DNA from 4 places in the Pseudaquabacterium prasiolae genome. Region 4 is predicted to be linked to each of the others. Evidence: predicted binding sites of a transcription regulator. Region 4 holds the regulator's gene; each other region holds the start of a gene.

Region 1 (7,108 bases), 2.1 Mb from region 4:
GCAGGCCAGCGCCTGGAAACCTGCGGCGTCAAAACCGGGCCAGGCGCGCTGCAGGTGGGCGCCGGCCTCGGCCACGCGGTCGGGGTTGATCAGGTTCTTGAAGGGTTCGGCCATGTGCGGGCTTGTACCGCATGCGCTGTCGGCGCCGGCGCCAGCGGCGAAGTCAGGGCTGGCTGCGCACCTCGCCGATCAGCTGCAGCCCGTCGTCCAAGCGGTCGAGCAAGCGGTTTTGCTTGTCCGTCACGTTCTTGAGCAGACCGTCGACGTGTTCGACCACCAAGGTGCGCGCGGCCTTGGCGCCGTCGTCCTGGCTGTCCAGGCTGGTGCTGGAAATGGTCTCGACCAGCGCACGCCGGAACTTCAGCAGGCCGCGCAGGCAAGCCACGATGGCGTCGTTGAGCGGGCGGATCAGGTCAGACTTGCTGGCCGGCAGGCTGGCGGCGTCGCGCAGCGTGCTTCTGGCGCTGGACAGGTGCACGGTGTAGTGCTCGTCGGCCAGCGCGCGCAGCTTGGCGGGTGCGGCCGGGGCACTGGCCACGGCGGCATGCGCCTGCGCCGCCTTGGTCAGCTGAGCCGGCAGGCCCGACAACTGCTCGGCCAACTGCTCGGCATGGCCGCGGGTGTCGCGCAGGTATTGCTCGCGCAGCCGATCGTTCACGCGGCGCAGACCCAGCGACTTGTCGGGCCCCATGTCGCCGAGCGCTTCGCGAGCGCGTTCGCGCTCGCCGCTGCCCAGCGTGGTGTCATCGACACGGCGCTGCAACTCGGCGCGGCGCAGCAGGTTGCTGTCGAGCTTGCGCCCCATGCCGAACAGGGCCAGCGACTGGGCCGACTGGATCACGGCACTCGGATCGGCGCTGTAAGACTTGAGGTACCAGTTGCCCACATCGTCTTTGGCCAGCACGGTGTTGGTGGCGCCACCGCCCGAGACTGTGACGCGGTTGATGTTCTGCCAGAACAGCTTTTCGGCGTTTTCCTTGGCGTCGCGGGTGATCTGCTGGTAGTTGGAATGGTCGTCCCAGGCGTCAGGCTTGACGTAGCGAAGGTAGTCGGTGAGCAGGTTTTTGTAGGGCGACTCAGGCCCGTCGGCCAGCGCGGTGGACGAGTACACGCTTTTCAGGTAGTCGGCCGCGGGGCGCAGAAAGGTGCTGGCCTGGCGCGCTTCATAGGCTTGTTCGATGGCCTGGGCCAGGTTGGCGGCGCGCTGGGTCTCGCCGCTGGCCGTGGCCTCGATGCGTTGATGGCGCAGGGCGGCGATCACCTGGTCCAGCACCTCACGCGGCGTGCTGCTGCTGGTGCCCTTGGCATCCAGGGTGATACGCGCCGGTGGCGTGAGGCGCGACATGCTATTCACGGCCTCCTGGAGCTGCTTCTGGGTCTCGCCGCTGGCCTTGGCGGCGCTGGTCTTGATCTCGTCGATCAGCAGGCGGTGCAGGCCGGCTGCGTCGCGCACCGCCTGCTGGCTGGCCTTGTCGATCACGGCCTGGCGATGTTCCAGGGCAATGCTGCGCAGTTGCTCGTGCCGCGGCAGCCGCGCTGCCAGCGCTTCGGCCCGTGCCTGGCTGGCTTGCTGCTGGGTCAGCAGATCGTCGCGCTGCGTACGCAACTGCGTGACCAGCTTCTCTGCCTCGTCGGCCCTGACTTTGGCCTGCATCGCCGCCTTTTGCTGGGCCGCCAGCGTGGTCTCCAGCGTGCTCAGAATGGCTTGGTAGACACCGGCCGGTGTCGTCGGCCGCTCGTCGATCGTCAGCGTGCTGGCCCGTTCACTGCTGAAGAAGCTTTGGGCCTGTTTGCGCCGCGCTGCAATGGGGTCAACGGCTGACTTGGGATCGTCCAGCGACCGCACGGCCTGGGCCAAGGCCTCGACCACGCTGTCGCGGCCGGTCTGCAGCAGCACTTCGGGCGTCTTGAGGGCGAAGGCCTCGAACTGCCGCTGCACCTGTTGCCGGTCGCGCCGCTCCTGGGCCAGCAGAGCGGCGTCGGACGGGGCGGGCAGGGCCTGCGTGATGCGGTTGGGCTGCGCGATGGTGCGCAGCACCGACTCGGTTGCGTAGACCTGATCGCTCGCCGCCTTGGCCGGTCCCTGCAGCGCTTGCAGGTCTTTCTCAGCCTGTTCCAGCTGCTGCCGGACTGCTTGCAGCGCGCTGTTGCCGGCGCTGTCGGCTTGGGCCAGGGTGTTCTGGCTGCGTTCCAGCTGCCGGAGGTCGGCCTGCATGCTCAGCAGCCAGGCATCGAAGGCCACGGCCGGCGACGGCGCGTAGACCTGGGCAGCGGCGAGCGCCTCGCCGCTGCCGCGCAGGCCCTGCTGCAGCTCATGCTGGCGGCGGCGGGTCAGGTCGTTGGCGTGCAGCAGCAAAGTGTTGCCGAGGGTTTGCAGGGTGGCCATGCGGCCCGCAAACTTGGCCAGCGTGGCGTCGTCCAGGCCGGAGATCTCGTCCTTGAGGACTCTCTGCGTCAGCGTGTTGGTGACCAGCAAGACCCGCTCGGCGAAGAACAGCAAGGACTCCTGCAACTGCATCACGGCGCGATCAACCTGTGGGTCGGATGGCTTGCCGTTGGCGCGCACCAGCGCGTCGCGGTAGCGCTGGGTCAGGGTGTCGATGCCGTCGCTCGGTCGCGCGGTTTCGAAGCCGCTGGCGTTGGCGCCCAGTGAGCCCACGTCGGCGTCGAGCTTGGCGACCTCTTCGCCCAGTTCAGTGCTGTCGATCAGGCTGCGCGCCAGGCCGTAGTTCAGCGCACTGTCGTCTTGCAGGTTGTCGCGGTAACTGGTGTCGACTGCCGGGGTTAGGGCCAGACGGGCGCGATCGGCCCGTCCCAGCTGTGGCAAGCGGATGTCCACCGCCTGCAGCAGCTCAGCCATCTGCAGGGGCAGCCGACGGCTCAGGGCCAGCATGTCACGGCTCATGCGTGGGTAGGGGTTGAGCGCTCCGCGGGCGCGTGCCGCCGTGTCGCCAACCAGGCTGCCAGGCTTCAGCTGCCACAGACGTAGCAGCTCCTTTGCAGCCGGCAGATCGGACACATCGGGGTGGATGCGGCTTTCCAGGTAGGCCGCCAGAAACGGCAGCTGCGTGGCAATGACGGCGGTTCTGGAAACGGCATCGATCGCCGCCGTTCGCGGCGCGGTGTGGGCCGTTCGCAGGATGGCCACTGCGGCCCGCAGCACCTCGCGCATGGCGGTGCGCGCCTCGCCATAGGCCTGGCCAATCTCGTTGACACGCCGGATGAAAGCGGGTTGCTGTGTGCCATGCAGGTGCCGGCTGTGCAGTGCCACCGGTGCCAGGCTGGCGATCAAGTCGAAACCTGCGTTCGAGCGGGCCACCTCCGTGCAGGCCTGCTGGCGGGCCAGTGCCGGCGGGCAATGGCCTTTGCGATCCTGCGGATACACCATGTAGGGTTCATCGCGATATGTCACGCTGGCACTTGGCACGGCCTCGCAGGACAGTTGGGCATCACCGCACAGGAATCGGCGGTAGGCTTGGGCAAAGGCGTTGTCGGGGCCCGCTTTGATGCTCTTGCCCAGCTCGCGGTCCTGTGTGTTGATCTCCAGCCGCTGCATGGCACGGCTCAGCCGCTGGTGGGCCTGGCGCAGGTCTTGGACGGCCGGGTCGCCCAGATCGTCGTAGCTCGATAGGGCACCGTTGACGAAGCGCGCCAGGCGGGCGGAGAGCTCGGCATCCGTGTACGAGGTCTTTCGGCGCAGATCTTCCTGCTCCTGCGGCGTCAGCGGGTCATGCAGGGTGTGGTGCCGGTAGGCGATTTCCAGATCGGTTCGCAGCGAGCTGAGCAGCGGCTTGGCAGCAATGGCCGTGGCGGCAAACTGCTGAATCTGGATCTCGGGCTCGTGGCTCAGCGGCCCCTTGTAGACATCAACGTCGATTTGAATGGCCGAGCACGCCGCCAGCAGCGTCGACGCTAGAAGGCCCAGCAGGGTGCCGGGCCAGGTGGTGCGGTTCATGGGTATTCCTTCCGGCCGGGACTACAGGCCAGCGGCGTCGAGCACCAGGCGCATGCCCTGTCGCATGTCGCGCGAGGCGGCCAGATCCTGCCAAAGCGCACGCTCGATCTCAGGCCCGCTTCCGGTGCCTTGCGTGGCCTGAGCCACCACGCCGAGTGCCTGATCCACCGCGGAGAAAAACTTCTCCGGGCTCGATCCCATCACCACCACCAGGCGGTGGTCGCGCGGCGCTTCACGGAAGCCTTCAGGCCCGAACATCACCAGCCGGCGCCCGCCCAGGGCGCCGCGTTCAAGCGGCTCCACGGTGGCCGCTGGGCGCCCACTGCCATTGCCGTCGCCGTCCTGTCCGATGCGGGCGGTGAGCGAGTCGACCAATTCAGCACGCACCCAGCCCGATGCGAAGCGGGTGAAGTTCAAGGCGCTGGCCTGGCCACGAACCCGGACGCGGTAAATGGTGGGTGGAACCTGGTCGCGGGGATCGAAAACGCCGAGGTAATAGACCTGATGGATCGCCGTGGTTGGCGCATGCGCCGCGCCAACCACGGCCAGCCCCAACGCGGTATTTCGGTCGCGCACCGTGCTGCAGGCGGACAGCCCCAAGATCAACAAGCCGGACACGACGCGAGTCATTGCCTTGCGCTGGGCTGCCGTGTGCCAGCGCCGCGCGCGTGTAGGCAGGGCACCGCCGCGGTCCGATCTGCAGGGCGTGGCAGTGAACATGGCGTTCCCCCGTATCTGCATGGATTGCAAACCCAGTCTATGAGCCATGTCCTGGCCACACCTCGTCAAGCCTGACGACGAACCTCGCACCAGCGTTTATGCACAATACAGGTGCATTTCAGGCCTCAAAGAAGTACGAATGCACTTGAGTGCCTTGGATTGGTGCGCTGAAACTGCACCAACTAAGGCATGCCAATTGCTTCTCGTGGTGCATCGTCAGACCGCCGTGGTGCATCAGGCCCCGAGGCGGCGCATGTTTCTCGTCTTGGAGACTTCCCCATGGAGCAGATCAAGCAGGGCAGCGATGCCCTGTTCATTCTTCTGGGCGCCATCATGGTGCTCGCCATGCACGCCGGTTTTGCCTTTCTCGAGCTGGGCACGGTGCGCAAGAAGAACCAGGTGAACGCGCTGGTCAAGATCCTGGTCGACTTTGCGGTCAGCACCATCGCGTACTTCTTTGTCGGCTACCTGGTGGCCTATGGCACCAGCTTCATGGTGGGCGCCGAGACGCTGGCGGCCAAGAACGGCTACGAGCTGGTGAAGTTCTTCTTCCTGCTCACCTTTGCGGCGGCCATTCCGGCCATCGTGTCGGGCGGCATTGCCGAGCGCGCGCGCTTCGGCCCGCAGCTGATCGCCACCGCGGTGCTGGTGGGTGCGGTGTACCCGCTGTTCGAGGGCGTGGTGTGGAACCAGCGCTTCGGCGTCCAGGCCTGGCTGAAGGCCAGCACCGGTGCCGAGTTTCATGACTTCGCCGGCAGCGTGGTGGTGCATGCCGTGGGCGGCTGGATCGGCCTGGCCGCGGTGCTGCTGCTGGGCGCGCGCGCCGGCCGCTACCGCAAGGACGGCTTCATCAGCGCGCACCCGCCCAGCAGCATCCCGTTTCTGGCACTGGGGGCCTGGATCCTGGCGGTGGGTTGGTTCGGCTTCAACGTGATGAGCGCGCAGACCATCGACAAGATCTCGGGCCTGGTGGCCGTGAACTCGCTGATGGCCATGGTGGGCGGCACCCTGGTGGCCGTGCTGATGGGCAAGAACGACCCCGGCTTTGCCTACAACGGCCCGCTGGCCGGCCTGGTGGCGGTGTGCGCCGGTTCCGACGTGATGCACCCGGCCGGCGCGCTGGTGGTGGGCGGCGTGGCCGGTGCCATCTTTGTGCTGATGTTCACCCTGACCCAGAACAAGTGGAAGATCGACGACGTGCTGGGCGTGTGGCCGCTGCACGGCCTGTGCGGCGCCTGGGGCGGCATCGCCTGCGGCATCTTCGGCCTGCCGGCGCTGGGCGGCCTGGGCGGGGTGAGCTTCATGGCCCAGCTGCTGGGCACGCTGATGGGTGTGGCCTGGGCACTGGCTGGCGGCCTGGTGGTGTATGGCGTGCTGAAGGTGGCGGTGGGCCTGCGGCTCACGGCCGAAGAAGAGTACGAAGGCGCCGACCTGTCGATCCACCGCATCGGCGCCACGCCCGACCGCGAAGTGAGCTGGTAAGCCGCGCGGCAGGCGCAGGCCGCTGGCCGGCGCTGCCGAGCGGTGGCGTGTGCGGGGACGGACGCGGTGACTTGCGCGGTGGCGTACGCGCTGGTGAAGTCAACAAAGCGGCCTGCGGGCCGCTTTTTCTTTGGCGCTGGCGCCGCTGCCGTTCAGCGCGGCCCGTGGGCGCGGCGCAGCAGCGCCTGCGACCGGCTGGGCGCCTGCGCCACCAGGCCGACCAGCGCGGCCGCGCCGGCCAGGGCCAGGGCGCCGTGCAGCGCCACCAGCGTGCGCGGGCCGAAGGCCTCGAGCGCCAGGCCGAAGCCCAGCAGGGCCAGGGCCGACAAGGCCAGCGCCTGCGCGGCCGATGGCGCATGGTCGGCCTGGGCCCCGGATGCCACGGCCTGGGGCCCGGCCGGCGTGGACCGGAACCCGACTGACGTGGGCGTGGGCGTGGGCGTAGCCGTGGCCGGACCGTCACCGGCCAGGCGCAGCCGCCAGGCCAGGCCCCAGGCCAGGCCATGCAGCACCGCGGCTGCGGCCAGGCCCTGGCGCCCCGGCCAGGCCAGGGCCAGGCCCCCCAGCACCAGCAGGCCGGCCACGCCGCGCTGCAGCCGGGCCGCGGGCAGGCTGCGCAGCAGGGGCCAGGGCAGGGCCGGCAACAGCATGGCGGCCAGGTGCTGGGCGGCGGTGCTGGCGGCCTGCTCGGCGAGGCTGCCGTTGCCGCTGCCGCACCAGGCGGCCATCCAGGGCAGGGCGGCCATCATCGGCAGCATGGCCAGTGCGGCGGCCTGCGGCGCCCACTGCAGCGGCTGGCGCAGTGCGGCCCGGTGCGGCACCGGCCAGGCGCAATCGAACAGGCCGCTGCGGCAGGCGGTGGCCGTTTGCCCGGCCAGACCCGCCAGGCCGGCCAAGGCCAGGCCGGCCAGCGGCAGGGCCCAGGCCATGCGCGCCAGCGTGGCGGCGGTG
Region 2 (7,108 bases), on a different contig from region 4:
AGCAGCAGCACGCCCTTCGGCGGCTACCTGTACGACGGCTATGCCGGCTGCTACGACGCCTCGTGCTCGCGCACCTACATGTACCACCGCGAGCGCAATGTCTATTCGTCGATCTCGGGCGCGCTGGACGTGAGCCTGGCGCTCGATGCACTGGCCCTCAGCGACCTCAGCAGCGACGGCATCCTCGACCTGCGCGTGGACGCGCCGGTGGGCCAGTTTGCGCTGCAGTCGATGCGCCTGGACCTGCAGCTGGCGCCGCTGGTGGTCAGCACCACGCCCAGCGGCGGCACGGTGCCCGAGCCGGCCATGGTGGGCCTCACCGCGGTGGCCCTGGCCGCCGCCGTGGCCGCCGGACGGCGCCGCCGCGCCCGCCAGCATGTCTGAGCCGCAGACCCTGGCGCAGGCGCTGCGCACGCCGGCACCCGCACGCGACATCTTCGCCATCAACCCGGCGGCGCGGGTGCAGGTGGTCACGCTGTCCAGCGGCTGCCCGGTGATGCTGATCGACGACTTCTTTGCCGACCCGCTGGCCGTGCGCCAGCGTGCGCTGGGAGGCCGCTACGACAGCTCGCTGGCCTACTACCCCGGCCTGCATGCGCAGATCGACGACGACGAGCGCCGGCCGCTGCTGCAGGCGCTGTGCACGCTGCTGGCGGCCATGGGCAGCGTGCAGTGCCGGCCTGGCGACATCAGCACCGATTTCTCCATCGTCACCACCCCGGCCAGCGAGATGCTGGCGCGGCAGAAGCACCCGCATGTGGACGGCGTGCCGCTGGCCGGCGTGCTGTACCTGAACCCCGATTACGAGATCGGCACCAGCTTCTTCCGCCACCGGCCCACCGGCCAGGCCTTCGTGCGCGACGCGGCCGAGCGCGAGGCCTATGGCGCCTGGCTGCGCGACCACGGCGAGACCCAGCAGCCCGCCAGCTACGCCATCGACGACGCCGGCCCGTGGGAACACCTGCACGCCACCGAGGGCCGCTTCAACCGGCTGGTGATGTACCCGGGCACCGCTTTTCATTCGATCGCGATGCATGACGTCGCCCGTAACCTCTCGATGGCGTCGGCGCGGCTCACGCAGCGCTTTTTCGTCAACGTGAACCGGGCAGGCAGTACGCAGGCCCATTGATCCGGCAGTGCCCCCGCGGCATGCGCCGCAAAGGACCTGCCCGATGAATCCCTGCAAATCCGTGCTCGTGGTCGGCGGCGGCACCGCCGGCTGGCTGGCGGCCGCCTACCTGCAACGCACGCTGGGCGGCGACCCCGCGCGGCCGGTGCGCATCGACCTGGTGGAGTCGCCCGAGATCGGCACCATCGGCGTTGGCGAGGCCACCGTGCCCACGCTGCGCCAGATGATGTCGCTGCTGGGCATTCCCGAGCCCCTGCTGTTCGCCCGCGCCGAGGCCACGCTGAAGAACGGCGTGCGCTTCGTCGGCTGGCGCCAGGGCGGCGACGCCGCCAGCGACCGCTACGACCATCCCTTCGATCCGCCGCTCACGCTCGACGGTTACTCGACGATGGTGCACTGGCTCAACCTCAAGCAGCGCGGCCTGCTGCACGCGCCCTATGGCGACTGCGGCTCGGTGCAGACGGCGCTGATGGATGCCGGCCTGTCGCCCAAGCTGATGAACTCGCCCAACTACGAGGCGCCGCTGCCCTACGGCTACCACCTCGACGCCACGCTGCTGGCCGGTGTGCTGCGCGAGGTGGCGGTGTCGCGCGGCGTGCACCACCACGCGGCCCGCGTGCTGCGCGCCCACACCGGCGACGAGGGCATCACCGGCGTCGAGCTGGCCGACGGCCGCGTGCTCAAGGCCGACCTGTATGTCGACTGCACCGGCTTTGCCGGCCTGCTGATCGACCAGGCGCTGGGCGTGCCCTGGGTGCCCTACGACGAGCACCTGCTGTGCGACCGCGCCGTGGCCTGCCCGGTGGCCCACGGCGACGCCAACCCGGCGCTGCGCCCCTACACCACCGCCACCGCCCAGGCCGCCGGCTGGCGCTGGGAGATCGACTTGCAGTCGCGCAGCGGCACCGGCTACGTGTACGCGTCGCGGCACTGCAGCGACGACGAGGCCGTGGCCACGCTGCAGCGCAGCCATGGCGCGCGCCAGGCCCTGGCCGAGCCGCGCCTGCTGCGCATGAAGATCGGCCGCCGCGCGCGCAGCTGGGAGAAGAACTGCCTGGCGCTCGGCCTGGCCTCGGGCTTCATCGAGCCGCTCGAATCCACCGGCATCTACCTGATCGAGTTCGCGCTGCAGCAGTTTCTCGACTACCTGCCGGGCGACGGCCCGCACGCCGCCTCGCAGGCCCGCTACAACGCCCAGGTGGGCGATCTGTACGCCGAGCTGCGCGACTTCATCGTGATGCACTACGTGCTGTCGATGCGCCGTGACACGCCCTTCTGGCGCGAGGCCACCGCGCCCGAGCGCATCAGCCCGGCGCTGGCCGACCTGCTGGCGCTGTGGGACGAGAAGCTGCCGCATGCCACCGACATCAACCGCCGCATGTCGCTGTTTGGCGCCAACAACTGGTTCTTCATCCTGGCCGGCATGAACCGCCTGCCCCGCCACGGCATCGCCCAGGCCCGCCACCTGGCCCCGGCCACCAGCGACCGCGTGCTCAAGCATGTGGCGCGCATCCGTGCCGCGGCGCTGGCGCAATCGCCCAGCATGGCCGACTACGCGCGCAAGCAGCGCGCCGCCGCCGCCAGCGTGCCGCTGGCCGCCGGCCTGGCCACCTGACCCTGCCGCGCGCGGCGCCCCGGCCCGCCCTATCATCGCGGCCCCGCACCCCCTGCCGCCGATGACCGCCCCCACCGAACCCCAAGTCGCCACGCTGGCCAACGGCGTGCGCCTGGCCTGCATCCACGCGCCGCAGGCCGAGACCACCAGCGTCAGCGTGTTCGTGCGCGCCGGCAGCGGCCACGAGAGCAAGCTCACCAGCGGCCTGTCGCACGTGGTCGAGCACATGGTGTTCAAGGGCACGGCCACGCGCGACGCGCAGCACATCAACCTCGACGCCGAACGCCTGGGCGCCGAGGTCAATGCCCACACCGACAAGGACCACACCGCCTTCCACATGCGCGGCCTGGCACGCGATGTGAGCGGCTTCATCGCGATGCTGGGCGACATCGTGCTGCAGCCCAGCTTTCCCGAGGACGAGTTCGAGCGCGAGCGCCAGGTGCTGCTGCACGAGTTCACCGAGGACGAGGACGACCCCGTCTCCACCGCCTTCAAGCTGTTCGACCATGCCAGCTGGGGCACGCACCCGCTGGCCCAGCCGGTGATCGGCACGCGGCGCAACATCGAGCGCTTCACCCGCGCCGATCTGGTGAGCCATGTGCAGCGCCAGTACGGCGGCGCCAACATCGTGGTGGCCGTGGCCGGCCCGACCCCGCTGGACACGCTGGCGCGCGACGTGCAGGCCGCTTTCGGCGCCGCGCCGGCGCTGGCGCCCAACCTCATCGCGCCGGCCAGCTTTGGCGGCGGCATCGCCAGCAAGGCCATGCCGGGCAGCAGCCAGAGCCATCTGGTGATGGGCTTTGGCGTGCCCGGCCAGCAGGCCGACGACGCCACCGCGGCGGTGGCCGCGGCGCTGTTCGGCGAAGGCATGAGCTCGCCGCTGCTGGGCGAGCTGCGCGAAAAACGCGGCCTGGTGTACTACGCCGCCGCCTCGGCCGATGTGCTGGATGCCGGCGGCCAGTTCGTCATCGAGGCCAGCACCGCCCCCGAACAGCTGGACGAATGCCTCACCGAGCTGGCGCGCCTGCTGGCACTGCAGGCCCGGCGCATCGACCCGGTGGATCTGGAGCGCGCCCACAACCAGCTGCTGGTGCGCCGCCTGCGCGCACTCGAAGAACCCGCACGCCGGCTGGAGGCCGCGGCGCTGGACCTGTTCATCCACGGCCGCGTGCGCAGCCTGGCCGAGTGGCGCGCCGGCATCGCCGCAGTGGACGGCGAGCGCGTGCGCGCCCTGTTCGAGCGCATGCTGGCCAGCGGCCCGGCGCTGGCCGTCAGCGGCAAGGTGCCGCGCGGCCTGCGCGACCGGGTGCGCACGCTGCTGGCGGCGCAGGGCCTGCGCTGCGATTGACGGCCCGACCCTCGGCACCCGGCCGCAGACGCCTGCGGTGAACCCAAGGCGTCGGCAAATCTGACAGCGGCCGTTGCATCGGTCGCACGGACGCGGCCAAGTGCTTGATTTTGATCAGGCGCGAACTGCGGGCACGGATGCTGCTGAGAGCGGCGGGCTCCCGTCGTCGGCCGCGCTGCAGCAGCGCGCCAGGCGACGGGCCCAAGCCCACCCACCAAGGAATCCGCCCATGAAGAACGCCGTTGCCGCATTTGCCCTCAGCCTGGTGGCCGCTGTCGCCGGCAGCGCGCAGGCTGCTGTCATCACCTACAACCTGCCCTTCCTGGGCGCCGGCCCGGTGAGCGGCAATGGCTTCACCACGGTGTTTGGCGGCGGCGGGTACGTGAATGCGTTCTCGATGGACAACGCGCACTCCTACCTGCAGCAGAACATCAGCGGCCTGGCCGGCCAGACGGTGACGCACGCTTCGCTGCAGTTCAACATCGGCGGCGGCCTGGCCCCGCAGCAGGTGACCGTGACCGCGTTCACCGCCACCGGCACGCTGGGCAGCCACTTCGCTGCCCCCGATGTGCTGGCCAGCCAGGTGTTCACGGTGAACGGTGCCGACCCGATGACCGCCAACGATCTGGACGTGACCAGCCTGCTGCTGCCGCGCGTGGCGGCGGGCGACACCTATTTCGCGCTGCACTTCGCGCCAGTGGACACCAGCATCAGCAGCCTGTACCTGCAGCCCTCGGGCAGCGAGAACCTGCGCCTGGTGGTCACCACGCAGGATGTGCCCGAGCCCTCGGCGCTGGCCCTGGTGGGCCTGGCCCTGGCCGGCCTGGGCGCCGTGGGCGCGCGCCGCCGCGCTGTCACGGCCGCCACCTGATCCCGCGCCTGATCCCGCGGCGGATTCCCCGCCTGATCAGGGCTGGATCAGGGCCTGCACCCGCTGCCGCAGCACCGGCAGCGTCACCTCGCCTGGCGCCAGCGGCGCACCGGCGGCCAGGCCCACCTGGCTGAACAGCCCGCGGCGGAACGGGCGCACCATGGCCCGGCCGCCGTCAATGCGCGAGAAAAACGAGCCCCACAGGTGGCTCAGGGCCACCGGCACCACCGGCACCGGCCGGCGCTCCAGGATCTTCATCAGCCCGCCCTTGAACTCGCCCAGCGTGCCGTCGCGGGTGATCGCGCCTTCGGGAAAGATGCCCAGCAGATCGCCCTCGGCCAGCACCTGGTCGGCCGCGGCCAGCGCGGCCTCGTAGGCCGCCGGGTCTTCGCTGCGCGGGGCGATGGGAATGGCCTTGGCCAGGCGGAACAGCCAGCCCAGCACCGGCACCGCGAAGATGCGGTGGTCCATCAGAAAGCGGATCGGCCGCGGGCTGGCGGCCATCAGCAGCACGGCATCGACATAGCTCACGTGGTTGCAGGCGATCAGCGCCGCACCGCTGACCGGGATGTGTTCGTCACCCGTCACCCGAAAGCGGTAGATGCAGCGCGACAGCATGAAGGCCACGAAGCGCAGCAGGTACTCGGGCACCAGCAGAAAGATGTAGAGCCCCACCGCCAGGTTGGCCAGCGCCGTGAGGCCGAAGACCTGCGGCACCGTGAAGCCGGCCGACAGCAGCGCGCCGACGATCAGGCTGCTGGCGATCATGAAGACCGCGTTGAGGATGTTGTTGGCGGCAATGATGCGCGCGCGGTGGCTGGGCGGCGAGCGCAGCTGGATCAGCGCATACATCGGCACGCTGTACAGGCCGGCAAACAGCGACAGCGCGAACAGGTCGGCCAGCACGCGCCAGTGCGCTGGCTGCGCCAGAAACGCCGACAGCGTCAGCAGCTCGGCCGGCGGCAGCGCGCGCGAGGCCAGGTACAGGTCGCCCGCGAACACGCTCATGCCGATGGCGCCCAGCGGCACCAGGCCGATCTCGACATGGCGGTGGCTGAAGGTCTCGCACAGCAGGCTGCCCACGCCGATGCCGAGCGAGAACACCACCAGCAGCAGCGAGGCCACATGCTCGTTGCCATGCAGCACGTCCTTGGCGAAGGACGGAAACTGCGACAGGAACACCGCGCCGAAGAACCACATCCAGCTGATGCCCAGCAGCGAGCGGTAGACCACCACGTTGCCACGCGCCAGCTGCAGGTTGCGCCAGGTTTCGGTGACCGGGTTCCAGTTGATCGCCAGCCCCGGCTCGGTGCTGGGCGTGGCAGGCACGTACTGCGCGGTGATGCGGCCCAGCACCGCCAGGGCCAGGCAGGTCAGGGCCACGGCCTCGGCGGCCGGCAGCCAGGCGTCGTCGGGCAGGGCGATCAGCACGCCGCCCACCACATTGCCCAGCAGGATGGCGACGAAGGTGCCCATCTCGATCATGCCGTTGCCGCCGGTGAGCTCGCGTTCGCTCAGGTGCTGCGGCAGGTAGGCGTATTTCACCGGGCCGAACAGCGTGCTGTGCAGGCCCAGCAGAAAGATGCAGGCCAGCAGCACCGGCACCAGCTTGAGGAACAGGCCCGCCGTGCCGATCAGCATGATCGCCAGCTCAAGGCTCTTGACCATGCGCGTCAGCCGCGCCTTGTCGAACTTGTCGGCGATCTGGCCCGAGGTGGCCGAGAACAGCAGAAAGGGCAGGATGAACACCGCACCGATCACCAGGCCGGCCATCGCCGGCGGCAGCCAGCCCACGCTGATGCGGTAGGTGACCAGCATCGTGAACGCGAACTTGAAGACGTTGTCGTTGGCCGCGCCGAGAAACTGCGTCCAGAAGAAAGGCGCAAAGCGCCTCTGGCGCAGCAGCGCAAACTGGTTGGGTTGCGGGTCTTGATGCATGGGCGGCAATCGTCGTCCTGTGGGATCGGCGCTGTTTATCGCACGACTGTGACGGCGCCCGCGAGCCCCTCGTCGCGCAGCCAGCGGAACATGGCATCGGCCGTCACCGTGGCAATGCGCCCGGCCAGGCGCTCGCCGGTGGGGTGGTCGTCAAAGGCCACATGGGCCATCGACATCCGCGCGCCCAGCCGCGTGAAGGTGTCGAGC
Region 3 (7,108 bases), 2.1 Mb from region 4:
GCACGCGCTCGATGGGGTCGCTCATGGGCGGGTCTCCTGTCTGGCTTGTTCGGTGCGCCATGAAAGTGAAAAAGGGCGGCCGTGGCCGCCCTTTGAGGGATCTTGTCGTTGAACGCTCGGTGATCAGGGTGCAACCGCCGTGTGCGAGCGGCCCGAGGTGCTGCCGAGAAGCGCAGCCGTACACCCGTACGGCGAGCATCGCAGGCGGCAGATCGGGCCGCGCAGCAGGCGGATGCGCCTGATCAGAAGAAGCCGAGGGCGTTCGGGCTGTAGCTCACCAGCAGGTTCTTGGTCTGCTGGTAGTGGTCGAGCATGGCCTTGTGGGTTTCGCGGCCGATGCCCGATTCCTTGTAGCCGCCAAAGGCCGCACCGGCCGGGTAGGCGTGGTAGCAATTGGTCCACACGCGGCCAGCCTGGATGGCGCGGCCCATGCGGTAGGCACGGCTGCCGTCACGGCTCCACACGCCGGCGCCCAGGCCGTAGGGGGTGTCGTTGGCGATCTGCAGGGCTTCGGCTTCGTCCTTGAAGGTGGTCACGGCCAGCACCGGGCCGAAGATCTCTTCGCGGAACACGCGCATGTTGTTGTGGCCCTTGAACAGCGTGGGCTGGATGTAATAACCGCCGGCCAGGTCGCCGCTCAGCTCGGCACGGCCGCCGCCGATCAGCACTTGCGCGCCTTCCTGCTTGCCCACTTCCAGGTAGGACATGATCTTGTCCATCTGCATGGCCGAGGCCTGGGCACCCATCATGCTGTCGGTGTCGAGCGGGCTGCCCTGCTTGATGGCGGCCACGCGCTTGAGGGCGCGCTCGATGAACTTGTCGTAGATCGATTCCTGGATCAGCGCGCGGCTGGGGCAGGTGCACACCTCGCCCTGGTTGAAGGCGAACAGCACCAGGCCTTCCACGGCCTTGTCGAAGAACGCGTCGTCGGCCGAGGCGATGTCTTCGAAGAAGATGTTGGGGCTCTTGCCACCCAGCTCCAGCGTGGCCGGGATCAGGTTGGTGGCGGCGGCCTGGGCGATCACGCGGCCGGTGGCGGTGCTGCCGGTGAAGGCGATCTTGGCGATGCGCTTGCTGGTGGCCAGCGGCATGCCGGCTTCGCGGCCGAAACCGTTGACGATGTTCAGCACGCCCGGGGGCAGCAGGTCGGCGATCAGCTCGGTGAGGATCAGGATCGACACCGGGGTGCTCTCGGCGGGCTTGAGCACCACGCAGTTGCCGGCGCCCAGCGCGGGGGCCAGCTTCCAGGCGGCCATCAGGATCGGGAAGTTCCAGGGGATGATCTGGCCCACCACGCCGAGCGGCTCATGGAAGTGGTAGGCGATGGTGTTGCCATCCACCTCGGTCAGCGAGCCTTCCTGCGCGCGCAGGCAGCCGGCAAAGTAGCGGAAGTGATCCGACGACAGCGGGATGTCGGCGTTCAGCGTCTCGCGGATGGCCTTGCCGTTGTCCACGGTTTCGGCATAGGCCAGCAGCTCGAGGTTGGCGTCGATGCGGTCGGCGATCTTCAGCAGGATGTTGGCGCGCTCGGCGGCCGGCACGGCGGCCCACTTGTCCTTGGCGGCATGGGCGGCGTCGAGCGCCAGCTCGATGTCGGCCGCCGTGCTGCGCGCGGCCTGCGTGTACACCTTGCCGCTGATCGGGGTGATCACGTCGAAGTACTGGCCATCCACCGGCGGCACGAACTTGCCGTTGATGAAGTTGTCGTACTTGGCCTTGAAGGCGATCTTGGCGCCGGCGGCACCGGGGGCTGCGTACACGGTCATGGCTGTCTCCTGAACAAAGTTGCGGGAACGGTTTGCGGACGGGATCTCGCGGATCGGCCGGTGAAGCCATCGCCTCGCCGTCTCGGGATGCCAGTGGATGCAGCGGCCATGCCACGGCCGCTTGGGCGCAAAGCGGCCGATTTGCGGGTGAAAGCTGGCCCATTTCCTGCGGAGACACTGTTCAAGAGCCTCCTGCGTGCTGCAACGCTGTCACGCAACGGCGCAGGTGCTCTGCCGATTCACGCTGAAGCCGTCGCCACCGCGGGATCTCCCCCATGAACGGCCGTGCATATGTTGCCCGGTCTGCTGAACCTGAGGACACCCGAGATGACCCCGCCTGCCCTGTCGACCAGCCCTGGCACGGCCGCCGCCACCAGCGGCTCGCCCGGCGCGCGGCAACGTGCCGCGCGTCAGCTGTGCGAGGCCGGCCCGCCGCCGGCCGACGCCCTGGTGCCGCTGCTGGGCGAGACGCTGGCGCGCTCGTGGCAGCGCAGCCGCGAGGCCGGGCTGACCCCGCGCGGGCGCATGGCCGGCGCGCCGCACGCATCGGCGGCGCAGCTGGCGCGTGCCATGCAGCGCCAGTACGAGCTGCTGTCGCATGCCCAGCCGGTGATGGATTTTTTCGATCCGCATGTGCGCGGCACGCGCAGCATGATCATCCTGGCCGATGCCCGCGGCATGGTGCTGCGCGCCCAGGGCGCCGACGGCTTTGCCCAGCGCGCCGAGCGGGTGGCCCTGCGCCCGGGCGCCAACTGGGCCGAGCAGTACCGCGGCTGCAATGCCATCGGCACCGCGCTGGCCGAGGGCCAGCCGGTGGTGGTGCACGGCGGCGAGCACTACCTCGAGCGCAACGGCTTTCTCACCTGCGCGGCGGCGCCCATCCTCGACCCCGCGGGCAAGCTGATGGGCGCCTTCGACATCTCGGGCGACCACCGCGCCTACCACCCCGACACCCTGCCGCACACGCTGGCGCTGGCGCGCGCCGCCGCCGGCATGGTGGAGCACCGCCTGTTCGACACCTGGCATGCGGCCAGCCTGCGCCTGCGCCTGCATGCCCAGCCGGCCGGCCTGGGCCAGCTGGGTGAAGGCCTGCTGGCGCTGCGCGAGGACGGCCTGCTGATCGGCGCCAACAGCGCCGCGCTGGCGCTGCTGGGCATGCCGCACGAGGCCATCGGCCGCGACCGCATCACCTTCTGGCTGCCGCTGGATGTGGCCACGCTGCTCACCTGGGCCCATGCCCATGCCCGCGGCGCGATGGCACCGCACACCGTGCCGCGCGTCACCGCCGCCGGTGGTGGCGTGCTGTGGGTGCGCGCCGAAGGCGGTGCGGCCCTGGCGATGCGCCGTGCCGCCATGGGCGATGCGCCCGGCGCCACCGCTGGCGATGGCCCGGACGGCGCGGCCGCCACAACGGCCTTCAACGCCAACGCCAACGCCAACGCCAACGCCAACGCCGGCGCCGACCCCGCCACGGCCACCGCAGCCAGCGCGCCGCCGGCCTCGGCCAGCCCCCCTGCCACGCGTGACGCGCTGGCCGCACTCGACACCGGCGACGACGCCCTGGGCGCCGCGGTGCAGCGTGTGCGCCGCGTCATCGGCAAGCCCATCGCGCTGCTGCTGCAGGGCGAATCGGGCGTGGGCAAGGAGGTGTTCGCGCGCGCCGCCCACGCCAGCGGGCCACGGCACGGCGGGCCCTTCGTGGCGGTGAACTGCGCCGCGCTGCCCGAATCGCTGATCGAGGCCGAGCTGTTTGGCTACCAGGGCGGCGCCTTCACCGGCGCGCGCAAGGAAGGCGCGCCCGGCCGCATTCGCGAGGCCGACGGCGGCACGCTGTTCCTCGACGAGATCGGCGACATGCCGCTGGCCATGCAGGCCCGCCTGCTGCGCGTGCTGCAAGAGCGCGCGGTGGTGCCGCTGGGCGGCGGCCGCGCCGTGCCGGTGGACTTTGCGCTGGTCTGCGCCACCCACCGCCGCCTGCGCAGCGAGATGGACGCCGGGCGCTTTCGCGAAGACCTGTACTACCGCCTCAACGGCCTCACCCTGCACCTGCCGCCGCTGCGCGAGCGCAGCGACCTGCACGGCCTGGTGGCGCGCCTGCTGGCCGACATCGCGCCCGGTCGGCCCATCGGTGTGGCGCCCGACCTGCTGGCGGCCTTTGCCGCCTACCGCTGGCCCGGCAACCTGCGCCAGCTGGCCAATGCCCTGCGCACGGCCTGCGCGCTGGCGGCCGATGACGAAGGCGAGCTCGGCTGGGCCCATCTGCCCGACGACCTGGCCGAAGACCTGCGTGTGCTGGCCACGGCCGCCACGGCCGCCGCACCCGGCGCCGCCGCGCACCCGGCCCATGCCGACGCCACCCCCACCGCCGCCACCACCGACCTGCGCGCCCAGTCCGAGCGCACCGTGACCCGCGTGCTGGGCGAATGCGCCGGCAACCTCAGCGAGGCGGCACGCCGCCTGGGCATCAGCCGCAACACCCTGTACCGCAAGATGGCGGAGCTGGGTTTGCGCTGATCCACCGGCCGCCGCCGCCGGGTGAAGATGGCTGGATGAGCGAGCCCGTCATCTTCAGCACCGCCGGCCCGGTGGCCACCATCACCCTGCACCGGCCCGACTGCCGCAACGCGGTGGACGGCCCCACCGCGGCCCTGCTGAAGCAGGCCTTTGCCCGCTTCGATGCCGATGCCGCGCTGGCGGTGGCGGTGCTCACCGGTGGCGGCGGGCAGTTCTGCGCCGGGGCCGACCTGAAGGCGGTGGCCGATCCGGCGCGGCGCAACGCGGTCACGCCCGACGGCAGCGGCAGCGGGCCGATGGGGCCCACGCGCATGGCCTTCACCAAGCCGGTGATCGCCGCCATCGAGGGCCATGCCGTGGCCGGCGGGCTCGAGCTGGCGCTGATGTGCGACTTGCGCGTGGCCGCCGCCAGCGCGGTGTTCGGCGTGTTCTGCCGGCGCTGGGGCGTGCCGCTGATCGATGGCGGCACGGTGCGGCTGCCGCGCATCGTGGGCCAGGGTCGCGCGCTGGACATGATCCTCACCGGCCGCGCCGTGCCGGCCCACGAAGCACTGGCCGAGGCGCAGGCGCTGGCCCTGCAGATCGCCGGCTTTCCGCAGGCCTGCCTGCGGATCGACCGGGCCAGCGCACTGGCGCAGTGGGATCTGGATCTGCCGGCCGCGCTGCGGCACGAAGGTGCCGCCGCCAGCGCCGTGGTGCAGGCCGAGGGCGTGGCCGGCGCGGCGCTGTTTGCCGCCGGCGCCGGGCGCCACGGCCGGCCAGCCTGAGCACCTGGTGCGCGCCCGCCGCTGCGCGGGCGCCGGGCCGCAGCATGGGCCGCGGCCCAATTGCCGGGCCCGGCTGGCGCTTCTCGGCGCATCGGCGCCGGTGCAGGCGGCCACCATCGCCAGGCCGTATCCCCCTGCGTCGGCGCCGCTTGCGCGCCGGCCCGCACCACCGATCGCCGTACCCGCCCCCTGCCCCTCGCGCTCAACAGGCCGCCGCATGAAACGCATCCTGGTCGTCGACGATCAGCAAGACATCCGCGAGCTGGTGCGCATGACGCTGGAAACCGGCGGCCACGAGGTGCACGAGGCCGCCAACGGCAGCGCGGCGCTGCGCCTGGCCGGCCAGCTGGCACCCGACCTGGTGCTGCTGGACGTGATGATGCCCGGCAGCCTGGACGGCCTGGACGTGTGCCGCTGCCTCAAGCAGCCGGGCGGCGACGGCGCACCGCCGCGCATGAAGGTGGTGATGCTCTCGGCCTGCCACGCCACGAGCGACCAGCACGCCGGCCTGGCCGCCGGCGCCGACGGCTACCTGGCCAAGCCCTTCAGCCCGCGCGCGCTGCTGGCCCTGGTGTCGAGCCTGGCCTGAGCCAGAGCCCACCTCCGCCCCGCGCCCCGCAACCCAGCGCAGGCCCGCCATGGAGGTCATCGAGCACCGGCCCAGCGCCGCCGCCCCGGCGCTTGACCGCAGCGCCTGGCGGCGCCGCCTGCGGTGGCTGGAAGACGCCTTGCAACGCCCCGGCGTGGCCCTGCTGATCCTGCTGGGCTCGCTGCTGCTCACCACGCTGGCCTGGGCCGCAACGCGGCAGGCCGCGCTGGACGATGCGCGCCAGCGCTTCGAGCGCCACGCCGACGACCTGCACCACCGCATCGCCCGGCGCCTGGCGGCGTGCGAGACCGTGCTGCGCAGCGGCGCGGCGCTGTGGGCCGCCACCACCGAGGTCTCGCGCCACGACTGGCAGCGCTACGCCGAGACGGTGCCGCCCGGGCGCCATTGCCCCGGGCTGCAAGGGCTTGGCGTGGCGCGGCGGCTGGCGCCGCAAGCGCTGGCGGCCGCCGGACGCGAGCCGCCAGCCCGGGCCCCGATGACCCCGCCGCCAGGACCGGCCGGCGAGACCGAACAGCAAGCGGCCATCGTCCACCTCGAGGCCTTGGGCCACGGCCTGCCGGCGGCCATCGGCGCCGACCTGCTGGCCGATGCCACGCAGCGCGCGGCCATGCTGCGCGCCCACCACACCGGCCGCGCCGCGCTGTCGGGCATCGTCACGCTGGCGCAGGCCGATGGCCGCGCGCCGCAGCCGGGCCTGGTGCTGTTCGAGCCCATCCTGCGCCCGGCCATGGGCGGCGCCGCGCCCACGCCCTGGGGCTGGGTGTTTGCCGCGTTGCAGGTGGACGGGCTGATGCAGGGCATCGTGGGTGCCGAGCCCGACAGCGATACCACCACCACCACCGCCGCCGCCGCCGCCGCCGCCGCCGCCACCGCCGCCACCGCCACGATGCGCCTGCGCATCCACGACGGCGCGGCCGGCGCGCCCGCTTCCGCGTTCTACCGGTGGCCGCCACCGGCACCGGGCACGGCACCGGGCACGGCGGCAACGCAGCCTGGCGCGGCCACCTGGGCGCCCGGCATGGCTGGCGTGGCGCCAGGCGAGCTGCAGCGCCCGCTCGTGCTGGCCGGCCGGCGCTGGACGGTGGTCTACGAGGGCATGGCCGATGCCGCGGCGGCCCGCCTCTGGCCGTCCAACCTGGTGGCCGCGGGCGGGCTGGCGATCGACCTGCTGCTGTTCTGGAGCCTGGCCGCGCTGGCCCGCCGCAAGCGCGAGTTCGAGCGCCAGGTCACGCTGCGCAGCGCCGAGGCCCAGGCCCGGCTGTCGTGGCTGACCGCGGTCAGCGCCCTGTCGCCCGACGCGGTGCTGGTGTTCGAGCGCAGCGGCGCCGACAGCCTGCACCGCCTGGTGTTCACCAACCCGGCGTTCAGCCAGTGGTTCGGCCTGGGCCCCGAAGACCTGCTGGGCCTGAGCGAAGCCGCGGTCGATGAGTGGCTGGCCGGCCTGGCCGCCG
Region 4 (7,108 bases):
GCGCGTGGCCGGCGAGCGCGCCGAGCGCAAGGCCGCGCACTGGCAGGCGGTGGCCGTGTCGGCCTGCGAGCAAAGCGGGCGCAACCGCGTGCCCGCCATTGCCGCGCCGCAGCCGCTGGCCGCCTGGCTGCCCGGCGCACTGGCCGCCGCCGGGCCCGGCGCCCGCGGCCTGCAGCTGAGCCTGGACGCCACCGCACCACCGCTGCGCAGCTTGGTCGACGCGGCCCCTGCGGGCACCCACTGGGTGCTGCTGAGCGGCCCCGAAGGCGGCCTGAGCCCGGCCGAGCAGCAGGCCGCGGCCCGCGCCGGCTTTGCGCCGGTGTCGCTGGGCCCGCGCGTGCTGCGTGCCGACACCGCGCCGCTGGCCGCGCTGGCGGTGATCGCCGCCCTGGCCGCGGGCGCCTGAATGGCCGCCCGGTCGCCAACCGATGCCCACCCCGCCATGAACCGCGCCCTGGCCTTGCTGGTGACCTGCCAGGGCCTGCTGATGGTCAACAACGTGACCTTCATCGCCATCAACGGCCTGGTGGGCCTGGCCCTGGCACCGCAGGGCTGGATGGCCACGCTGCCGATCACCGGCTATGTGGCCGGCGGCGCGCTGGCCACCGGCATCGTGGCCCGCGTGCAGCGGCGCTGGGGGCGGCAGCGCAGCTTCCAGCTGGGCCTGCTGGTGGCCATCGTCAGTGCCGCGCTGTGCGCCTGGGCCGCGGCGCGTGGCAGCTTCTGGCTGCTGTGCGCGGCCACGCTGCTGGCCGGCTTCTACAACGCCAACGGCGCGCTCTACCGCTTTGCCGCGGTGGAGCTGGTGCCGCCCGCGGCCAAGGAGCGCGCCATCTCCTGGGTGCTGGCGGCCGGCATCGTGGGCGCGGTGGTGGGCCCCAACCTGGCCACCGCCAGCCGCGACCTGCTGGCCGGCGCGCCCTTTGCCGGCGCCTACCTGGCGCTGGCCGCCGTGGCGGCGCTGAGCCTGGTGGTGATGGGCTTCATCCCCTTTCCGCCTTTGCCCGGCCAGGGCAGCACGGCAGCGCAGGGCCGGCCGCTGGGTGAGATCGTGCGCCAGCCGCTGTTCATCATCGCCGTGGCCGCGTGCGCCATCGGTTATGGCGTGATGAACCTGCTGATGGCCGCCACACCCATCGCGATGGCGCAGTGCCAGCACCCGTTCACTGCCGCGGCGCTGGTGCTCGAGTGGCATGTGCTGGCCATGTTTGCGCCCAGCTTCGTCACCGGGCGGCTGATCCAGCGCTTTGGCGTCGGCGCCATCATGGCCGCGGGCCTGCTGCTCAACCTGGCCTGCGTGGTGTTTGCGCTGGCCGGCAACGAGGTGATGCACTTTCTGGGTGCACTGATGGCCCTGGGCCTGGGCTGGAACTTCCTCTACATCGGCGGCACCACACTGGCCACCGAGACCTGGCGGCCCGAGGAAAAGACCCGTGCCCAGGCCGCGCTCGACTTCTGCGTCTACACCACGATGACGCTGACCTCGTTTGCCTCGGGCGTGATCGTCACCACCGGGGGCTGGCGCGCCATGAACCTGGGCGCGCTGCTGCCGCTGGCCCTGATGGGACTGGCCCTGCTGTGGCTGCCGCGCGCGCAGCGCCTGGCCACCACGCCAGCGCACTGACGTGACCGATGCCGCAGGGCGGCATCCCCCGCGGCGGCCACAATCGGCCGGCATCGCGCCCGGTGGTCGGGTGCGCAAGACCGGCAGCGCCGCAAGGCAAAGGGAGTGCACGACATGGGTTTGCTCGATTCGGTGATTGGCGGCGCGCTGGGCGCACTGCAGGGCCAGGGCGGACAAGGCGGCGCGCCCGACCTGCTGCAGCTGGTGGTGGGCCTGCTCGGCAACAACAGCCCGGTGGGCGGCCTGGGCGGCCTGGTGCAGCAGCTGCAGCAGGGCGGCCTGGGCGATGCGGTGCAGTCGTGGATCGGCACCGGCGCCAACCTGCCGGTATCGGCCGAGGCGCTGCAGGGCGCGCTCGGCAGCGACCTGATCGGCCAGCTGGCCCAGCAGACCGGCCTGAACACCGGTGATCTGGCCGGCCAGCTGTCGCAGCTGCTGCCGCAGGTGGTGGACAAGCTCACCCCCAACGGCGCCCTGCCGGCCGCCGGCGCCATGGCCCAACCCGACCTGGGCAGCCTGCTCGGTGGGCTCAGCGGCCTGCTGAACCGCTGAGCACGCTCACTCGGCGCGCGGCTCGCGTGCCGAGCCGGCCACCAGGTCGAAGCGGAACAGCCGGCACTCGATCGGGCCGTTCCACATCGGCACGCGGCGGGCTTCCTTCAGGCGCAGGGCCTGGGGCAGCTTCATGTCGGGGCTGAGCACCCAGGCGGTCCAGCCGGCGTAGGCGCGCTTCCAGTGCGCGGCCAGGCCGCTGAAAAACGCGGCGCCTGCCGGGTCGGCACCCGGCGCCGCGCCGGGTGCGGCATCCGGTGCGGCATCGAAGCCCTCGCGCATGGCGCGCTCGGCGCCGCGCTCACCGCGCGAGCCCTTGGCCTCGATGCGCTCGCCATAGGGCGGGTTGAACACCAGCACGCCGCGCTCGCCCGGCGGCGGGCGCTGCAGGGCATCGGCGGTCTTGAACTGGATGGCCTCGGCCACGCCGGCGCGCTGGGCATTGCGCGCGGCAAAGTCGGTCATGCGAAAGCTCACGTCGCCGGCATGGATGGCCACCGCCGGCGCATGCACCTGGGCCTGGGCATCGGCCTTCAGCTGGCCCCAGGCCGCGAGCTGGCTGCGGAACGGCAGCATGCGCTCAAAGGCGAAGCGGCGCTTGCTGCCCGGCGCGATGCCGCAGGCGATCTGCGCGGCCTCGATGGCGATGGTGCCGGCACCGCAGCAGGGGTCGAGCAGCGCACCGTCTTCGGCGCGGCCGCGCCAGCCGGCGGCCGCCAGCATGGCCGCGGCCAGGGTTTCCTTCAGCGGCGCCTCGCCCTTCAGGCCACCGTCGCGCTCGTCGCGCCAGCCGCGCTTGAACAGCGCCTCGCCCGAGGTGTCGGCATACAGCGACGCGGTCTCGGCCGTGAGGTGCAGCACCAGCGGCAGATCGGGGTGGCGGGTGTCGACGCTGGGGCGGCTGCCGGTGGCCTCGCGCAGGGTGTCGCAGACCGCGTCCTTGACCCGCAGCGTGGCGAAATTCAGGCTGTGCAGCGGGCTGCGCTGCGCGCTGGTGTCGATGCGCAGGGTCTGCTCGGGCGTGATCCAGTCGGCCCAGGGCACGCGGCGCGCCAGGTCGTACAGGTCGTGCTCGCTGTCGTAGGGGCCGAAGGCCAGCGGCCACAGCACGCGCTGCGCCAGGCGGCTGTGCAGGTTGAGCTGCATGGCCACGCGGGCATCGCCCAGCACCTGCACGCCACCACGCTGCTCGACCACGCGGCGCCGGCTCGGATCGGCCGGCACCACGGCCCGGTCGACGCCCAGCAGGGCCGCCACCTCGTCGGCCAGCAGCGGCTCGACGCCCGCGGCGCAGGGCAGAAACAGCGACACCGGCGTGTCGCCCACCGGCGCAATGGCCTTGGCCGGAATGCGCACCGGGGCGCCCGGCCCGCGCTGTGCGCCGGGGCCGGGGCGTGCGCCGGGGCCGCGCGCCTCGTCGTGGCGCTGCGTCTTGTAGCCGCCGATCGGCGGGCGTGGGGTCTTGGTCAAAGTGCCTTGCGCAGGTTGGCGGGCGCGATCTTCAGCGCCTCGCGGTATTTGGCCACCGTGCGCCGCGCCACCTGGATGCCCTGCTCGGACAGCATGTCCGAGAGCTGGCTGTCCGACAGCGGCTTGGCCGGGTCTTCGTTGCCGACCAGCTGCTTGATCAGCGCGCGCACGGCGGTGGAGCTGGCGTTGCCGCCCGCCTCGGTGTTCAGGCTCGAGCCGAAGAAGTACTTCAGCTCGAAGGTGCCGAACGGCGTGTTCATGTACTTGGCGGTGGTCACGCGCGAGATGGTGCTCTCGTGCAGGCCCAGCTCGTCGGCGATCTCGCGCAACACCAGCGGCTTCATCGCGATCTCGCCATGGGTGAAGAAGCCCTTCTGCCGCTCGACGATGGCCTGGCTGACGCGCAGGATGGTGTCAAAGCGCTGCAGGATGTTCTTCATGAACCAGCGCGCCTCCTGCAGCCGCGACGACAGCCCGCCCGCCGAGCCGTTGCGCTGGCCGCGAATGGCCTGCGCATACAGATCGTTGATCTTCAGCTTGGGCATCACGTCGGGGTTGAGCACGGCCTTCCAGCCGCGGCCCGCCTTCTGCACGATGACATCGGGCACGATGATGTTGGCCTCGGCGCGCGTGAACGGCCGGCCCGGCTTGGGCTCGCAGCTCAGGATCAGCGCCTGCGCCTCGCGCAGCAGGGCTTCATCGGCGCCGGTGGCCTGCGTGAGCTTCTTCATGTCGCGCCGCGCCAGCAGATCGAGGTGCTGTTCGCTCACGCGCATGGCCAGCTTGCGCGCGGGGCTGGCGGGCCGCTCGCGCAGCTGCAGCACCAGGCACTCGCCCAGATTGGCCGCGCCCACGCCGGTGGGCTCGAGGCTTTGCAGCCACTTCAGGCCGCAGCGCAGGCGCCCAAACAGGTCTTCGCGCTCTTCCAGGTCGTCTTCGGCCACGCCCAGGCTGTCGGCCACGCGGGCGGCGATCTCCTCCAGCGGGTCGGCCAGCCAGCCGTCCTCGTTGAGGCTTTCGATCAGCACCATCACGGTGGCCGCGTCCTCGTCGGACAGGCGCATGCCCAGCAGCTGCCGGCGCAGGTGATCCTGCAGCGAGGGGCCGCTGCTGGCGGCGTCCACCGGCTCGAAATCGTCGTCGCCGCCACTGCCCGAGGGGCTGTTGGACGGGGCCTCGCGGATGCCATCAAAGTCGTCGCGCTCGGTGCCGTTTTCCCAGTCGTCGCGCTCGGTGGCGCCAAACTCGGCGGCATCCACGCCCGCGGGCTCTTCGGTGCCGGCGTCGTCGCGCTCGCTCTGGCGCTCTTTCTCGCGCTCGGCACCGGCGCCGCTCTCGGGCGTGGCGGCCACGCGCTCGAGGCCGTAGGCCAGTGAATCGTCGCCCCCCTCTTCGGCCTCGAGAAAGGGGTTGGCCTCGAGCATCTGCTCGATTTCCTGGTGCAGCTCCAGCGTGGACAACTGCAGCAGGCGGATCGATTGCTGCAGCTGGGGCGTCAGCGCCAGGTGCTGCGACAGGCGGACCTGTAGGGACGGTTTCATGACTGCTTTCCGCCCAAGCTCACATCTTGAAGTGCTCGCCGAGATACACCCGGCGCACGTCGGCGTTCTCGACAATCTCGGACGGCGTGCCTTCGGCCAGCACACGGCCTTCGCTGATGATGTACGCGCGGTCGCAGATGCCCAGCATCTCGCGCACGTTGTGGTCGGTGATCAGCACACCGATGCCGCGCTGCTTGAGAAAACCGATGATGCGCTGGATCTCGATCACCGCGATCGGGTCGACGCCGGCAAAGGGCTCGTCGAGCAGGATGAAGCGCGGCTGCGTGGCCAGCGCGCGGGCGATCTCCACGCGCCGCCGCTCACCGCCCGACAGCGCCGGCGCCGGCGATTCGCGCAGCTTCTCGATGCTCAGGTCGTGCAGCAGGCCGTCAAGCCGCTGCTGGATCTCGGCCGCGCCCAGCGGCCGACCATCGGCCCCCACCTGCAGCTCGAGCACCGCACGCACGTTCTCCTCGACCGTGAGCTTGCGGAAGATCGAGGCTTCCTGCGGCAGGTAGCTCAGGCCCATGCGCGCGCGCTGATGGATGGGCTTGGCCTGCACCGCCACGCCATCGATGTGGATCTCGCCGGCATCGGCCCGCACCAGGCCCACCACCATGTAGAAGGTGGTGGTCTTGCCCGCGCCATTGGGGCCTAGCAGGCCCACCACCTCGCCGGCGCCCACCGCCAGGCGCACATCCTTGACCACCTGGCGCGAGCCGTAGCGTTTTTGCAAACCGGTGACATGGAGCCCCTCGCCCGCCGCGAGCGTCGGGCGATCCCCCAAGGGGATGGCGGGCCGGCTTGGGAGCGGCCCGGCGCTCGGCCCGCTCACTGCGAGCCCCTCGCCCGCCGCGGCCGTCGGGCGATTCCCCGCGGGGATGGCGGGCCGGCTTGGGAGCGGCCCGGCGCTCGGCCCGCTCACCGCGAGCCCCTCGCCCACCGCGGCCGTCGGGCGATCCCCCTGGGGGATGGCGGTGGGCCGGGCCTGTTGCATCAACGCCGCTCCCCGAGCGCCGGCGTGGTTTTCAGCGGGGCTGGCGCGGGGGCCGAGGCCGACTCGGCGGCCATGGCGGCGGCGGCTTCGGTGCCGGGGCGCGGCGTGATCACGGCGCGCACCCGGCCGCCCGGGTTGCTGGGCGTGGTGTTGCCGCCGCCCTGCACATTGAAGGTCTCGGCCTGGCCGTCCCAGACGATGCGGGTGCCCTGGATCTCGTCGGCCACCACCGCGCCGCGCAGGCGCCGCACCACGGCCGCGCCGTCGAAGCGGATGGTGCCGGTCTTGCTGTCGTAATCGATGCGCTGGGCCTGGCCCTCGACCGTCTCGTCGACGCCGTCGCGCTTTTGCTTCACGCGGGCCGGCTTGTCGGCGCTGCCGCTGGCCTGCACCTGCTGCCAGCCTTCGGGCGTCTCACGCACCTCGAGCTTGTCGGCGCGCAGCAGCAGTGAGCCCTGGCTGATGACCACGTTGCCGGCGCAGGCGCTGGTCTGCTTGGCCAGGTTCACCACGCAGGGCTGGTCGGATTCCAGCGCCATCGGCTTGGTGCGGTCGCTGCGCTCGGCCTGCACCGGCAGCATCGCGGCCAGCCCCAGGGCCAGGCTGGCGCCCCGCCTCAGGCAGGCGGTGATCGATGGGGGGGAGGTCGGCTTGGGCATTGATCGGCACAGAACTTGCAGATCATTCTAGGCCCAAGAGCCGACCGCTGCGGAAGTGGCCGATGCCAAATCTGTGGCATCCGCTGGGCCTTGGTGACACCGTCAGTGCGGCGTCAGAAACCAAGGGTTTTTACCAGGATCAGCCGCGGCGGGCCATCGCGATCAGCGCGTCGGTGACGGCCAGCGCGCGGGCCTCGGTGCCGGCGATCGACGGCGCGGTGCGCCAACGCCCCTGCACGCCCAGCGTGGGCACGCCGTCGATGGC

What was found. The regulator sigma-54, encoded in region 4, starts transcription at its own class of promoters, with help from an activator protein. The targets are predictions, from matches to a motif close to TGGCANGNAANCTGCTTT.
Region 1: N4G63_RS11115 (ammonium transporter) is a predicted target of sigma-54. The motif match lies at 4,861-4,878, and genes of this name have one in related genera.
Region 2: N4G63_RS21315 (PEP-CTERM sorting domain-containing protein) is a predicted target of sigma-54. The motif match lies at 4,222-4,239, and genes of this name have one in related genera.
Region 3: exaC (acetaldehyde dehydrogenase ExaC) is a predicted target of sigma-54. The motif match lies at 1,863-1,880, and genes of this name have one in related genera.

Annotation. Positions count from the first base shown of each region.
Region 1 is NZ_JAOCQD020000001.1:2,582,195-2,589,302, reverse strand. It holds gene N4G63_RS11130 (DNA alkylation repair protein) at 1-114, opposite strand, end outside; gene N4G63_RS11125 (hypothetical protein) at 164-3,955, opposite strand; gene N4G63_RS11120 (hypothetical protein) at 3,977-4,675, opposite strand; gene N4G63_RS11115 (ammonium transporter) at 4,955-6,157, shown strand; gene N4G63_RS11110 (hypothetical protein) at 6,310-7,108, opposite strand, start outside.
Region 2 is NZ_JAOCQD020000002.1:2,072,659-2,079,766, forward strand. It holds gene N4G63_RS21295 (hypothetical protein) at 1-384, shown strand, start outside; gene N4G63_RS21300 (DUF6445 family protein) at 377-1,129, shown strand; gene N4G63_RS21305 (tryptophan halogenase family protein) at 1,173-2,744, shown strand; gene N4G63_RS21310 (M16 family metallopeptidase) at 2,806-4,092, shown strand; gene N4G63_RS21315 (PEP-CTERM sorting domain-containing protein) at 4,322-4,963, shown strand; gene N4G63_RS21320 (MFS transporter) at 5,000-6,901, opposite strand; gene N4G63_RS21325 (DUF2145 domain-containing protein) at 6,937-7,108, opposite strand, start outside.
Region 3 is NZ_JAOCQD020000001.1:2,563,869-2,570,976, forward strand. It holds gene N4G63_RS11035 (DUF779 domain-containing protein) at 1-25, opposite strand, end outside; gene exaC (acetaldehyde dehydrogenase ExaC) at 243-1,766, opposite strand; gene N4G63_RS11045 (sigma-54-dependent Fis family transcriptional regulator) at 2,094-4,280, shown strand; gene N4G63_RS11050 (crotonase/enoyl-CoA hydratase family protein) at 4,316-5,047, shown strand; gene N4G63_RS11055 (response regulator transcription factor) at 5,265-5,636, shown strand; gene N4G63_RS11060 (CHASE domain-containing protein) at 5,686-7,108, shown strand, end outside.
Region 4 is NZ_JAOCQD020000001.1:507,405-514,512, reverse strand. It holds gene N4G63_RS02075 (16S rRNA (uracil(1498)-N(3))-methyltransferase) at 1-406, shown strand, start outside; gene N4G63_RS02070 (MFS transporter) at 443-1,624, shown strand; gene N4G63_RS02065 (YidB family protein) at 1,739-2,176, shown strand; gene N4G63_RS02060 (THUMP domain-containing class I SAM-dependent RNA methyltransferase) at 2,183-3,502, opposite strand; gene N4G63_RS02055 (RNA polymerase factor sigma-54) at 3,643-5,187, opposite strand; gene lptB (LPS export ABC transporter ATP-binding protein) at 5,207-5,980, opposite strand; gene lptA (lipopolysaccharide transport periplasmic protein LptA) at 6,184-6,843, opposite strand; gene N4G63_RS02040 (thiol:disulfide interchange protein DsbA/DsbL) at 6,983-7,108, opposite strand, start outside.